Regions from separate parts of the Bacillus sp. CGMCC 1.16607 genome, predicted to be linked through region 2. Evidence: a T-box and tRNA genes for the amino acid it is inferred to sense, from the RefSeq annotation. Region 2 holds a T-box; the other holds one or more tRNA genes.

Region 1 (7,230 bases), on a different contig from region 2:
AAAACACTCTTTGGAAAGATCCCTTGAAATTGCAGATTATGAATCGTAAACACCGTTCGGATAAAACCATAGCGTTCCTTCTGATAATATTGAACTCTTAATAAAAACGGAATCATCGCTGTATGCCAATCATGACAATGAATCACATCTGGAAAAAAATCTAAATGCTCACAGCTTTCTAAGACAGCTTTACAAAAAAATGAAAAACGTTCTCCATCATCATAATAGCCGTATAACCCATCACGTTTAAAATAATATTCATTATCAATAAAGTAATAAGTCACACCATCATGAACTAGTTCTTCGATGCCACAATATTGAGTTCTCCAACCAAGCGGAACGGTAAACTCTTTTACTTTTTTCATCTGATTACGATAAGTTCCTGCAATCCTTCCGTATTTAGGAAGTATCACCCTTACGTCTGTACCTAGACTCACAAGCTCTTTTGGCAAAGAACCAGCAACATCTGCAAGACCCCCAGACTTAATAAACGGAACACATTCCGAAACGGTAAATAACACCTTCACGATTTAATCAACGCTCCTTGAACAGTGCCTTTTCGAATGACTCGAGGTTTATTCGCAGTCCCGATCATCACTGTTCCATCTTCTACTCTTACATCTTTATCTAAAATGACCGACTCTAATATACAATTCTCACCAATTTGACATTTTTGTAAAATAATGCAGTTAGTAATCTTAGACCCTTTTCCTATTTTGACCCCGCGCGCAATAATACTATTTTCCAATTCGCCTTCAATTTGACAACCATTCGCAATCATTGCATTTTGAACAACAGACCCTTTAAAATATCTTGTCGGCGGTTCATCTTTTACCTTTGTGAAAATAGGACGATTTTTTAAAAATACTTGTTTCCAAATAGTTGGATCAAGCATATTCAAACTAGTGGAAAAATACTTTTGTATGGAATCAATCATAACCGCATAGCCATCATACTCAAATCGACAAATCTTATATGAGTGGTTTATATCTAAAGCAATATCTCGCATTGTTGTATATCCTGTTTCATTACGATGATTGATCAAATCTACTAATAACGAGGTTTTAAGCATGAACATTCCAATGGATCTACCTTCTCTCGTTATTTCTGTAATGTCACAGTCTGATTCAATATGCTTTTTCAATACATCCCTATAATCTATATTTGAAATCGTATAGCAGTTGGAAATAATCGTATATTCCTGTATGCTTCGATTAAAGTAATCGATATTTGCGGCAAAATGTTGAAAACAGCCAAATCCTTGACTATTGCCTTCAATATTAGGGGAAGGGAAAAAGAAAAGCCCATCTCGTTTTCGATTTAAATCCCAATTCTTCCCTGATCCTAAATGATCCATTAGCGAACGGTATTGAAATTTTGGAAAAATAGCCACACTTCGAATCCCCGAATTCACCATGCTGGATAATACAAAATCAATCAATCTGTATCTCCCTGCAAAAGGAACTGCTGCTAGTGAGCGGTGAATCATTAAATCCTCTAAACCTTCATGAAAAGCCGTCGCATCGATAACTCCTAGTAATTGTCTATTCATCTGCGCTTCCCCACCCTATATCATGATCATTCTATATATCTCAGATTATTTTTTTTAATAAATCTTCTGTTACTAACAAAATCTCTCCATCCACTTCATTTCCATAAATAATAGCGCCTTCTGGTATTTGGATTCCAGCAGGAACAATCGCTTTTTCTATATAAGCGTTTTTCCCAATCACTGCATCCGACATAACGACGGATTCGCGAACAACCGCTCCTTTTTCAACTTTAACACCTTGGAAAAGTACTGACCTTTCAACATCCCCTTCAATTAGGCAACCCTCATTTATTAGAGAATCTAGTACTTCTGCGCAGGGAGCAATAAATTGTGGTGGTTGATTTGGATTAACAGAATAAATACGCCAAGTGTAATCAAATAAATCTAAATCACAGCTATTATTTAATAAATCCATATTCGCTTCCCATAGGCTTTTAACTGTCCCAACATCCTTCCAATAGCCTTTAAATGGATAGGCGAGCATTTTCTTTTGATCTTTAAGTAATAAAGGAATTACATCTTTTCCAAAGTCATGACTTGAGGTGGGATTCTCATCATCCTTCGCTAAATATTCCTTCAAAACATTCCAACTAAATATATATATTCCCATTGAAGCAAGATTGTTTTTCGGTACAGCTGGCTTCTCTTCAAATTCAGTAATTCTCATCTCATCATCTGTATTCATAATGCCAAACCGATTAGCCTCATTCCAAGGAACTTCAATAACCGAAATGGTTACATCTGCTCCTTTCTCCATATGATAGTCGAGCATGAATTCATAATTCATTTTATAGATGTGATCCCCCGATAAGATTAGTACATACTCTGGCTCATATTGTTGAAGATAATTCATATTTTGATAGATTGCACTAGCCGTTCCGGTATACCATTTCACATCAGAAGATTCACTATATGGAGGAAGTACAGTGACCCCGCCATCCATTCGGTCCAAATCCCATGCACTTCCGATTCCGATATATGAATTTAATAGAAGTGGTTGATACTGGGTTAACACACCCACTGTATCAATTCCTGAGTTCGTACAATTACTTAATGTAAAATCGATAATCCGGTATTTTCCTCCAAATGGAACAGCTGGTTTCGCGATTGTCGTCGTGAGAGAATTTAATCTACTCCCTTTTCCCCCTGCCAGAAGCATAGCTACGCATTTTTTCTTTCCCACTACCTTTTCTCTCCTTTCTTGATTTCACAGGTCGCAAAATGGATATACCAAACGGAGCAATATTCATTTTGATATGATAAGGCTGGCCGTGAAATTCCTCATTATTAGCCATTAAAATTTTTCTATTAATATGACCGCTACCACCATAATCCAATTGATCACTATTGAATAATTCCCGATATTTTAACTCACCTGGCACTCCAACTTTATAATTCGAATAATTTTTTTCTGTAAAATTACACACAATGATCAGAAAATCTTCTTCTTCCTTGCCTCTTCTTATAAAAGAAAAAATCGATTGCCCACAATTATGAACATCAATCCATTCAAATCCTGCTTGTAAATAATCCAACTCATAAAAGGGCTTAGAGCGTTTATAAATCCTTATTAATTCTTTAACATATGCATTCAATTTTCGGTGCATGTCAAATTCAATTAATTGCCAATCTAGCTGTTCTTTATCCTTCCATTCATCAAATTGTCCAAGCTCAAATCCCATAAACAAAAGTTTCTTTCCAGGATGAGCGAACATATAACCAAGTAATAATCTAACCTGGGCAAACTTTTGCCAATAGTCTCCCGGCATTTTATTTAGAATTGACCTTTTTCCATGAACAACCTCATCGTGGGAAAATGGTAAGACAAAATTCTCCGTAAAAGCGTAAACTAATGAAAAGGTAATCTTTTGATGGACCCCGCTTCTCCTATTTGCTGGAGTCACCATATACTCTAAGATGTCATTCATCCAACCCATATTCCACTTATATTGAAAGCCTAAACCTTCATATTTAGTCGGGGCTGTTACTTGAGGCCAATCCGTTGAATCCTCCGCAATCATCATTACGCTAGGATCAAAATCTTTCACTACTTGATTTAGTTTTTTCAAAAAGGCAATTCCAAATGGATTTGGCTTTTTTTCATATGCATTTGGCCAATAAATAATATTTGCAACAGCATCTAAACGAAAACCATCGATGTGAAAATACTCCATCCAAAAAAGCACATTAGAAATGAGGAAACTATTAACCTCAGGTTTCCCTAAATCAAAATTTGCCGTACCCCAAACATCATTTTCCCGATCCGGACCATATTCATAGCTATAAAGATGTGTTCCGTCAAATTGATACAATCCATGACCATCCTTACAAAAATGACCAGGAACCCAATCGAGAATGACTCCAATACCATTTTGATGGCATTGATCAATAAAATACATGAGATCATGGGGTTCACCATAACGGCTAGTAGGTGAAAAATAACCTGTCCCTTGGTATCCCCAAGAATCATCGAGCGGGTGCTCGACAAGAGGCAATAATTCAATGTGAGTAAAACCATGCTGTAACACATAGGGAATTAATTCACGAACCAATTCTTTATATGACAAAAATTGCCCGTTATTATGCTTTTTCCATGAACCGAGATGGAGTTCATAAATGACCACTGGCTTCGATAAACTAAGATCTTTTTCCCTTTTTTGCTGCCACTTTGAATCCATCCATTGATATCCATCAAGACAATAAACAATAGAAGCAGTATTTGGTCTTATTTCAGAATAAAATGCAAATGGATCTGCTTTTAAACACCGTTCACCCGTTGAATAAATCACTTCGTATTTATATAAACAGCCTTCTAAATTTTCTGGAACAATTAGCATCCAAATGCCCTCTTTATTAACTCTATGAAAGGAGTGTTCGGTTCCATTCCAATTATTAAAATCACCGACAAGTCTGATAATTTGGGCATTTGGAGCCCATACACAAAATCTAGTGACAATCTGATTTTCTTTCATTAACACATGCGAACCAAATAACTGATAACCTTGAAATAAATTTCCCTCATGAAACAAATGCATTTGAAAGTCGGTTGGATATAACGTATTCACGACCATTTTTTCCCCATCCTTTAATTTAGTTGCCAAGATACCTTTAGATAGATTGAATCACTTTATAAGAGAAGAAATGTTAGAGGCATTTAGTATTGATTTTTAGAATCGTATTCACTAGCTTTCTTGTATTATTCTTGTTTAACATTAGAAATCCTTGTAATACTTTCAGACAATAAGTGAGGAGAAAGACGTATTTGCGAGAATAAATGAGCAAATTCAATCTGATCCGACATATATTAAAGGAATTTAGACAAAATAAAACAATAATAGTAACTAAAAAATTAAAAAAGGTGGAGTTACATTGGCAAATAAAGAAGAAGAATTTTTATTAAAACAAGCTGGAGGAGATATTCCTGCACCTTTATTCGATGCACCAGATGGGAAAATATTAGCTACAGGGGATATGTTTCGTGGTCCCTCCACAGGAGTTAGTTCTGAATTTGACCTAAATAATCCAGGAAACAAGCTAGCACCTAGCAAGGAGAAGTATGATTGAATAGAAAGCCAAAGGAAGCAGATTGTATGAAAACAAATAAAAAGGGTTGACCTATTTTGGTCAACCCTTTTTATTGTTAATATAATTATTCTTTATATTATAGGAAAAAAGTAAATAGCAATCTACTTTTCCTATAATATAAAAAAGAGCTACGATACAATATCGATAGCTCTTTAATAGATGACCCATACGGGATTCGAACCCGTGTTACCGCCGTGAAAGGGCGGTGTCTTAACCGCTTGACCAATGGGCCAAAATGTTATGGCGGAGAAGGAGGGATTTGAACCCTCGCGCCGGTTACCCGACCTACACCCTTAGCAGGGGCGCCTCTTCAGCCTCTTGAGTACTTCCCCATAATGGCTCCGCAGGTAGGACTCGAACCTACGACCGTTCGGTTAACAGCCGAATGCTCTACCACTGAGCTACTGCGGAATAGTAAATGTTAATGAATAAATATGGTGGGCCTAAATGGACTCGAACCATCGACCTCACGCTTATCAGGCGTGCGCTCTAACCAGCTGAGCTATAGGCCCAATATGGAGCGGGTGATGAGAATCGAACTCACAACATCAGCTTGGAAGGCTGAGGTTTTACCACTAAACTACACCCGCATTACTAAAATGGTGGCTCAGGACGGAATCGAACCGCCGACACAAGGATTTTCAGTCCTTTGCTCTACCGACTGAGCTACTGAGCCACATATAATGGCGGTCCCGACGGGAATCGAACCCGCGATCTCCTGCGTGACAGGCAGGCATGTTAACCGCTACACCACGGAACCATTAGATGGATTATTGCGGAGGCAGGATTTGAACCTGCGACCTTCGGGTTATGAGCCCGACGAGCTACCAGACTGCTCCACCCCGCGATAATATTAAGCCATTTTTAAATAAATATGGCGGAGGAAGAGGGATTCGAACCCCCGCGCGGTTTAACCCGCCTGTCGGTTTTCAAGACCGATCCCTTCAGCCGGACTTGGGTATTCCTCCGCGAAAAAAATATTAAATGGTGGACCTTGTAGGACTCGAACCTACGACCGGACGGTTATGAGCCGTCTGCTCTAACCAGCTGAGCTAAAGGTCCAATAAATGTTCAGCCTTTTAAGCTAAAAGTCCAAAATTATGGTAGCGGCGGAGGGGATCGAACCCCCGACCTTACGGGTATGAACCGTACGCTCTAGCCAGCTGAGCTACACCGCCATAATTTTAAATTTAATTGGTGGAGTCTAGGGGGATCGAACCCCTGACCTCCTGCGTGCAAGGCAGGCGCTCTCCCAGCTGAGCTAAGACCCCAATATTAGTTAGTTTAGAATGGTCGGGAAGACAGGATTCGAACCTGCGACCCCTTGGTCCCAAACCAAGTGCTCTACCAAGCTGAGCTACTTCCCGTTCTATATGGCGCGCCCGAAAGGAGTCGAACCCATAACCTTCTGATCCGTAGTCAGACACTCTATCCAATTGAGCTACGGGCGCATTTTATAAATGGTGCCGAGGACCGGAATCGAACCGGTACGGTAGTCACCTACCGCAGGATTTTAAGTCCTGTGCGTCTGCCAGTTCCGCCACCCCGGCACTTTTTGGAGCGGAAGACGGGATTCGAACCCGCGACCCCCACCTTGGCAAGGTGGTGTTCTACCACTGAACTACTTCCGCGTCTATTAAAGTGAATGGTGCGGGTGAAGGGAGTCGAACCCCCACGCCTTGCGGCGCCAGATCCTAAGTCTGGTGCGTCTGCCAATTCCGCCACACCCGCATGATTAAATTAAATGGTGAGCCATGAAGGACTCGAACCTTCGACCCTCTGATTAAAAGTCAGATGCTCTACCAACTGAGCTAATGGCTCGTACTAGTAAAACTGGTGCCGGCGAGAGGACTTGAACCCCCAACCTACTGATTACAAGTCAGTTGCTCTACCAATTGAGCTACACCGGCAAGGTTATATGGTGGAGGATGACGGGATCGAACCGCCGACCCTCTGCTTGTAAGGCAGATGCTCTCCCAGCTGAGCTAATCCTCCATATTTTTCGCCTGGCGACGTCCTACTCTCACAGGAGGAATCCTCCAACTACCATCGGCGCTGAGAAGCTTAACTTCCGTGTTCGGTATGGGAACGGG
Region 2 (7,230 bases):
ATGGTTAGTAAAAAAATAAGGTGGAGCAAGTGTAGGCACCAAATGGAAGTTGATCTTGCGGTTCCTAACACTTGACTCTTTTATAATGTTTTCAATTAAGACTGTACTGATCTGCTTGTAGTTGATATCTCTTTTTTGAAGAATAAAGACTTGGGCTGTAATGTTCAAGGAAGGTTGGAGAAAATGGATGATCATCATTTTTAGTGCCTGAAAATGAAGGACGGCGGGTCCTTAAAGGTATCCCGCCATCTAAAAAATTACCTCATGTTTAAACGTTTAATACGCTCATCTAAATCAGGGTGGGTTGAAAATAATAATGATTTTCCTTTACCACTAATTTTTAATGTGGCGATTGAAGCCTGTTCGTCGCCACGAATACGATTGGAATATGCTTTTAACATTTGTAATGCATGGGTCATTTTATCCTTCCCTGCTAAGTCGGCACCACCGCGGTCCGCATGATATTCGCGATGTCTTGAGTAAGCAAGAACGACAATACTTCCTAAGATCGAGAAGACAATTTGGAAGACGAGGACGGCAATAAAATGAACGATTGGAGCCAGTTCTTCTTTAACAAAACGTGAAGCAACCCAAGCAGCAATTCGAGCAAGGAAAACAACAAATGTGTTTACGACACCTTGTAATAAGGTCATTGTCACCATGTCACCATTGGCAATATGCGCGACTTCATGAGCGATAACTCCTTCAATCGCATCATCATCCATTTCATGAAGTAAGCCAGTTGAAACAGCGACTAGTGATCTCTTTTTCGAAGGGCCAGTCGCAAAAGCATTTACTTCAGGAGAATCATAGATTCCCACTTCGGGCATGTTCATTAATCCAGCTGCTCTTGAAAGACGATGAACTTTTTCGACAATTTCCCTTTCAAAAGAATTTAAATCAGCATCGGGCTTTAAAACGTGAACATTCATCATTCTTTTCGCCATCCAGCGTGACATTGCTAGGGAAATGAATGATCCTGAAAAACCAATCACGGCACTGAAAACTAATAAGGAAGCAAAATTAATGTTGCCACCTTCTATATAGTTTCCGCCACCAATAAGGGAAAATATAATACTAATTGTTGCTAAAACTAATACGTTGGTTAAAAGAAAATAAAAGATTCGTTTACCCATCATCTCACCCTTTATATTGTATTTTGTGGTCATTTGAACTTGTCTGATGATTAAATTATATAATTTTGTCCTGTGAATATCAATTATTAATTTTTCCCTATGAAGGCATTGACTACTTAATAGGAAAGAATTAGGATGAAGGAAATAAGATTTGTTATTTCAGGGGTTGTTTTCGTTGGAAATGTTCCAGCTTTCTAGAAAAAATATGGCTGAGTTCTTATTTTCCTTAAAAGGAGTGGAGAACCAAACGCCGTTAGCTTGCTTACAAAAGGCATGGGCACGTTCACATAGTAAAGAATTGAGAGACGGGAAATCCCTGTCAGCTTTTATAGAAACCAAGATGCCACCTATTTTTGAAAAGTTGATTAAAGGGAAGAGCCATACGATAGGGTTATCCATAAATGAAATTGTTTCATTAGGAAACCAAATTGAGTTTGCGAATTTGTCGTCAAGTGCTGTGCAAAATTGGGTGAAAAGAGATGTAAAAGAACTAATTGGATCTCCAAGATTAGGCAAGAAATACACTGTAGAGCAGGCGGCGACCTTATTTATTGTCGAGGATCTAAAAGCCTCACTAGATTTTGACTCGATTCGGAAGGTATTGGCTCTTATTTTCAATAATCCGGATGATCATTCCGATGATGTCATTGATCCGCTCGATTTTTATCTTGCATACGCAACAATTTTTGAAAAAATCCATCATGAAAACAATTTGAAGAAGCAAGAAGTAGGGGATTGTCCTTTCCATTTACAAATGGAGAAATACATTAATAATGAAGCATGTTTTCTTTTACAAGTCTTCAAGCACTTGAATGAAAAACAAAAGGAAATTGTAATGAATGTATTAGTTATGGCTTCCTTGACTGTGTTATCGGCATATTATCAAACCTTAACAAGAAATTATATGAACGCTACTTTATTTTTACAGGGACTCTAAATGGTTAGTTACTACAAATGACAAATGCCCATTTGTAGTAACTAACCTATTTTTTATATTGCAGATAGTCAAAATTGGATGTAGGGACTTGTTTGATTTTATTTCCGTTTTCATCACTGTATATTTCATATTCACGGTATGTTTCTAATATATAACCATCAACCTTTTCTTGTTTTTCAAAGATCCATTCTAATGTGGGAGTTTGAGAGCCTATTATTTTGTCCTCTGTCTGACCATCAACTGTTTCTGTTTCTGAGTCCTCTGGGTAATGTATGACAGATCTAAGTTCATCAGTAAGAGAGACTGTGGTTGAATCTAAATACATAACAGCTCCTAAAGAGGTTAATACGCCAATTACTGCAATTAGTTTCTTCATGGAAATGACTCCTTGTCTATTCAATCTATATTGATATGTATGCATTTCCATAAGAATTATTACTTAACTGTTATTATCTCCTTTGTAAATAGAGGATGAATTTTGCTACAAAATGGTCGAATTCGGACATGTATAAAGAGTAGATGTTAGGCTCTTGTTTTTGGGAGACGAAGGTTGTAGCTGTAAATACATCAATGAACTGGCTTTCTCACATTTAAGTTGCAAATTGATTACAAAACACTTAGCACATTCACTTGAAAAAATTATATCCGCGCAGTTTGGAGATATATCCGCGCAGTTCTCCATTATACCCGTCTCTTTTCTACTGATATCCGCCTAAAACACAAATATATCCGTCGATTTCACATTTTCGTCACAGAAATTCCTTTTTTAATATAAAAAAAGATGACCTGCTCTAGATCATCCAACACTTCAGATTTTAATTGTTTTCTCCATTATGCTTCACCGAATAAACCTTACGACTAGGTAACTCTAAACAATTTAACTGCCCTCCGTAAACCGCGCCACCATCAATTCCGATAATACGGTTGTTACCAAAATAAACTTCGTAATTTTCAGCATCTCCATGGAGTGTTTTCGTATATGTATGCCCGAAGATAACGGTCTTTTCACCTTTATATCCGTTATGAAACTCGTCTCGAATCCACATTAAAGTATGTGGGTCTGTTTCAGTAACAGGAGTAGATGGGTGAACACCCGCGTGAACAAAGATATATTCATCCGTTTCAATATAATGTTCAAGCCCTTGAACAAACTCCAAATGCTTCTCTAGTATTTCAGATGGCAATAACGGTTTTTGAAATGTTTCTTCACTTACGATCAAATCTTCTTCTGAAAAACCATAACTTAATAATGTTTTATCGCCACCGTTTATCTTTACCCAACGATTCCAGGCATGTTCTTCATCTGTTGTTAATGCCTTGATCATCATATCTTCATGATTGCCCTTTAGTACTCTAGCTCCAGCTTCGTTTAAGCTCATTACTTTTTCGATGACCTCTTTCGAATGAGGGCCACGATCGACGTAATCGCCTAGTAAAATTAATTGATCTTGATCTGGATTGTAATTTACCATTTCTAGTAATTGTTCAAACTTCACCAATTCACCATGAATATCACTTATTAACAATGTTCGCTTCATCCAATTATCCTTCTTTCAAAATTTGAATTAACATGAATTATATAGGTAAACTATTAATATCTCAATATTTTGTAAATGAGTAATATCTTAAAAGGGAGGGAGCATTTTTGCTGAATTTTCATGAATTAAGGATAAAATATCCTATTTTTCAAGCAGGAATGGCAGGGGGAGTAACAACGTCTCGGTTGGTAGCAGCGGTTTCAAATTATGGGGCTGTTGGAAATATTGGAGCGGGTTATATGACTCCGGAGGGTCTGAAGGAAAGTATAGTCGAGATTAAATCCCTAACTGCCAACCCTTTTGGTGTAAACCTATTTCTTCCAGAAGGAATTAATTCCGTTTCACAAAGGGACATCAAAGCGATGAGGCAATATTTAAATGTAAATTCAGATGAAGAGTTTACATCCCTGCAAAAGAAGAGTGTTAACACTTTCGAAAAACAATTAGAAGTTATTATTAATGAAAAAGTTGCCATATGTAGCTTTACCTTTGGTCTCCCAGATTCTTCTATCGTAAAAGAGTTGAAGAATGCTGGGATTAAGGTAGGAGGAACGGCTACAACCGTTAATGAAGCTGTTCAGCTTGAAGAAAACGGGGTTGATTTTATTATCGCGCAAGGAAGTGAAGCAGGGGGACATCGTGGTACGTTTCCTACAACAGAGGGTGAGCCACTAATTGGAACATTATCACTAGTTCCCCAAATGATTGAAAATGTAAAAACTCCAGTCATTGCAGCAGGTGGAATCGTAAATGGAAAAGGGATAAACGCTGCTTTCGTCTTAGGTGCCGTAGGGGTACAACTTGGTTCCGTTTTTTTAACCTGTCATGAGAGTGGGGCGCATGAGAAGTATAAGGATAAAATTATCGAAAGTAATGAAGAAAATACGATCCTGACAAAGGTATTTTCGGGAAAACTTGCGAGAGGGATAAGAAATGAATTTATTGATAAGCTTATGGACGAGAAGCTAGAAATACCTCCATATCCTATTCAAAATGAACTAACCAAGCCATTACGGGCGAAAGCATCAGCTGAATCTAATCCTGAGTACATGTCTTTATGGGTTGGTCAAGGCGTAGGAATGATCCATAAGAGATACTCTGTTAATGAATTATTAAATGAGTTAGTTTCAGAATTGGATTGGTAAATGAAATGGAGATTATCTGTAAAAAAACACTTCCCCTTTCTCAACAATTTGGATATAATACGAATAATTTAATATTAAAAGCAATGATGAGAAAAAGTAGAGCAAAGCGATTTTACACAGAGAGCTTCGGTAGCTGAAAAGAAGCGAAAATTCTTGTTCGAACAATGGTCTTGGAGCTCCGTACTGAACGATTTTAAACATTAAGTAGGCTACGGCAAGTGTTGGTACTTGTTATAAAAACCACGGTATAAAAGTTTTTTGAACTTGCGTACTTGTTGAGGCTAATGGTGTGAGCCATTGGTAAATGAAGGTGGTACCACGGGAATTCAAACCCCGTCCTTATCTATTTAGTAGATGAGGGCGGGGTTTTTTGTTTTTGAAAAAATGGAAGGAGGAATGTAAGATGAGTGTTTTTATAGGAGGAGCATGGCCATACGCCAATGGGTCTTTGCATCTAGGGCATATAGCTAGTTTATTACCGGGGGATATTCTTGCAAGGTATTATCGGTTAAAGGGAGAAGACGTACTCTATGTTTCAGGCAGTGACTGTAATGGAACACCTATTGCAATTAAAGCTAAACAAGAAGGAGTATCTGCTAAGGAAATAGCAGATCGATATCATAATGAGTTTGCTGCTTGCTTTACGAAATTAGGCTTTTCATACGACTGTTATACAAGAACGGATACAATGCATCATCATGAAATCGTTCAGGATATATTCTTAAAGCTTCTCGAAGAAAATTTAATTTACAAAAAAGAAATCGAACAAGCATACTGTGAAACAGATCAACAGTTTCTTCCAGATCGTTATGTAGAAGGAACTTGTCCAAATTGCGGCAACTCTGCCCGCGGGGACCAATGTGATCACTGTTCAACGATCCTTGATCCTTTAGATTTAAAAAATAAAAAGTGTAAGTTATGCGGAAACGAACCTCTTATCAAACGTACAGAGCATTTCTACTTCTCATTAAACTCGTTTCAAAGAGAGCTTGATAAGTATGTATTACAGGCAAAACAAGATCAAGCATGGCGTTCAAATGCCATCCAACTCTCAGAAAGGTATTTGAAGGAAGGCCTTCAGGATCGAGGAGTGTCTAGAGATTTACCTATTGGTGTCAGTGTTCCTGTTGCAGGATATGAGGATAAGAAAATCTATGTATGGATAGAAGCCGTTTCTGGTTACTATTCTGCCAGTAAATTGTGGAGTAAAGAAACTGGACAGGACGACTCTATTTTTTGGAGAGGAGATACAAAAACGTATTATGTCCATGGTAAAGATAATATTCCGTTTCACACCATCATTTGGCCAGCGATTTTAAAAGGTTTAGGAAATCAAGCTTTGCCAAAGCATATCATTTCAAATGAATATTTAACGCTCGAAAAAAAGAAAATTTCGACGAGCCGAAACTGGGCAGTGTGGGTTCCAGACGTGTTAGAGAGATATGATCCTGATTCCATCCGATATTTTTTAACGATTAATGCCCCAGAAAAGCACGATTCTGATTTCTCATGGAGGGAATTTATTTATAGTCATAATAGTGAATTACTCGGAGGATATGGAAATTTAGTCAATCGAACCCTTAAATTTATAGGAAAATATAATGACGTTCCGATCATAAGTACTATTGTTGATCCATCAACTGAAAATAGAGTTCAAAACCTTTTTAATGAAATAGGTCAATTGATTGAAGGTGGTTCCTTCAAACAAGCATTAGAAAAAATCTTTGAATGTGTTAGAGAGGCGAATAAGTACTTCGATGAAAGGCAACCTTGGAAGCAAGTCAATGAAGATGTAGAGGGCTGCTCCGAAACATTAAGTAACTGTCTTTTCATCATTGCTAACCTTGCTCAAGTACTATCACCATTTTTACCTCTCTCGAGTGAAAAGGTGAAAGAAATGCTAGGAATAAACAATCACGAATGGAATGTAGTGAACATATCTGCCATCCAACTTCATTCAATTAGTCCATTGTTTCAAAGAATTGAGATTGAAAAAATAGAAGAAGAACTTGAAAAACTAAACTTACAGATGAAATAATTAAAAATGGTGTACTAAAAACGTACACCCTATGAATGAAAGGAAGGTTTAAAAATGAAAAAGCTTGGTTTTATAATTCCCATTATGATTCTTGTTGCCGTAATAGCAATGTGGATGTTGAAAAAAGATTATTCAGAAATTCAATTGCTGACGAGATTACTGATTTCAGTAGGGGCAGCTCTTTTATCAGGAATTATTTCATATTTCTTAATGGGTAGGGACAGCGACGAGGTAAGAAATTAAGCCTAATTTTCTCTTATTAAAAGGGGGGCTTGCGAGGCTATGATCATTCGTGACGCTATGGATGATGAGTTTTCAATTATTCGAGAACAAAGATTAAACTCATATGAAGAACATGAAAAAAGTGTTCCTTGTTCCTGCTGAGCACTGGAACACTTTAAAACGTGCAATTACATCTGATTCGGACATATAAAAA

The links. A T-box is a leader RNA that pairs with one kind of tRNA and senses whether it is charged. The one in region 2 lies ahead of metG (methionine--tRNA ligase), so its partner is inferred to be a tRNA-Met.
Region 1: it has a tRNA-Met gene. The T-box ahead of metG (methionine--tRNA ligase) is inferred to sense a tRNA for this amino acid. The anticodon was not compared.

The regions. Positions count from the first base shown of each region.
Region 1 covers NZ_JBHUJX010000025.1:981,152-988,381, forward strand. The annotation lists gene glgA (glycogen synthase GlgA) at 1-527, opposite strand, end outside; gene ACFSO7_RS21460 (GlgC family sugar phosphate nucleotidyltransferase) at 524-1,552, opposite strand; gene ACFSO7_RS21465 (glucose-1-phosphate adenylyltransferase) at 1,593-2,735, opposite strand; gene glgB (1,4-alpha-glucan branching enzyme) at 2,683-4,623, opposite strand; gene ACFSO7_RS21475 (hypothetical protein) at 4,922-5,116, shown strand; tRNA gene ACFSO7_RS21480 (tRNA-Glu) at 5,298-5,369, opposite strand; tRNA gene ACFSO7_RS21485 (tRNA-Ser) at 5,379-5,469, opposite strand; tRNA gene ACFSO7_RS21490 (tRNA-Asn) at 5,474-5,548, opposite strand; tRNA gene ACFSO7_RS21495 (tRNA-Ile) at 5,573-5,649, opposite strand; tRNA gene ACFSO7_RS21500 (tRNA-Gly) at 5,654-5,727, opposite strand; tRNA gene ACFSO7_RS21505 (tRNA-Phe) at 5,738-5,813, opposite strand; tRNA gene ACFSO7_RS21510 (tRNA-Asp) at 5,822-5,897, opposite strand; tRNA gene ACFSO7_RS21515 (tRNA-Met) at 5,911-5,984, opposite strand; tRNA gene ACFSO7_RS21520 (tRNA-Ser) at 6,013-6,105, opposite strand; tRNA gene ACFSO7_RS21525 (tRNA-Ile) at 6,123-6,199, opposite strand; tRNA gene ACFSO7_RS21530 (tRNA-Met) at 6,239-6,315, opposite strand; tRNA gene ACFSO7_RS21535 (tRNA-Ala) at 6,333-6,408, opposite strand; tRNA gene ACFSO7_RS21540 (tRNA-Pro) at 6,428-6,504, opposite strand; tRNA gene ACFSO7_RS21545 (tRNA-Arg) at 6,512-6,588, opposite strand; tRNA gene ACFSO7_RS21550 (tRNA-Leu) at 6,599-6,687, opposite strand; tRNA gene ACFSO7_RS21555 (tRNA-Gly) at 6,694-6,768, opposite strand; tRNA gene ACFSO7_RS21560 (tRNA-Leu) at 6,784-6,868, opposite strand; tRNA gene ACFSO7_RS21565 (tRNA-Lys) at 6,883-6,958, opposite strand; tRNA gene ACFSO7_RS21570 (tRNA-Thr) at 6,972-7,047, opposite strand; tRNA gene ACFSO7_RS21575 (tRNA-Val) at 7,057-7,132, opposite strand; rRNA gene rrf (5S ribosomal RNA) at 7,142-7,230, opposite strand, start outside.
Region 2 covers NZ_JBHUJX010000019.1:121,894-129,123, reverse strand. The annotation lists gene ACFSO7_RS13015 (SDR family NAD(P)-dependent oxidoreductase) at 1-19, shown strand, start outside; gene htpX (protease HtpX) at 258-1,136, opposite strand; gene ACFSO7_RS13005 (DUF1836 domain-containing protein) at 1,318-2,073, shown strand; gene ACFSO7_RS13000 (hypothetical protein) at 2,120-2,449, opposite strand; gene ACFSO7_RS12995 (metallophosphoesterase family protein) at 2,889-3,611, opposite strand; gene ACFSO7_RS12990 (NAD(P)H-dependent flavin oxidoreductase) at 3,719-4,756, shown strand; T-box leader at 4,831-5,100, shown strand; gene metG (methionine--tRNA ligase) at 5,160-6,794, shown strand; gene ACFSO7_RS12980 (histidine kinase) at 6,849-7,037, shown strand.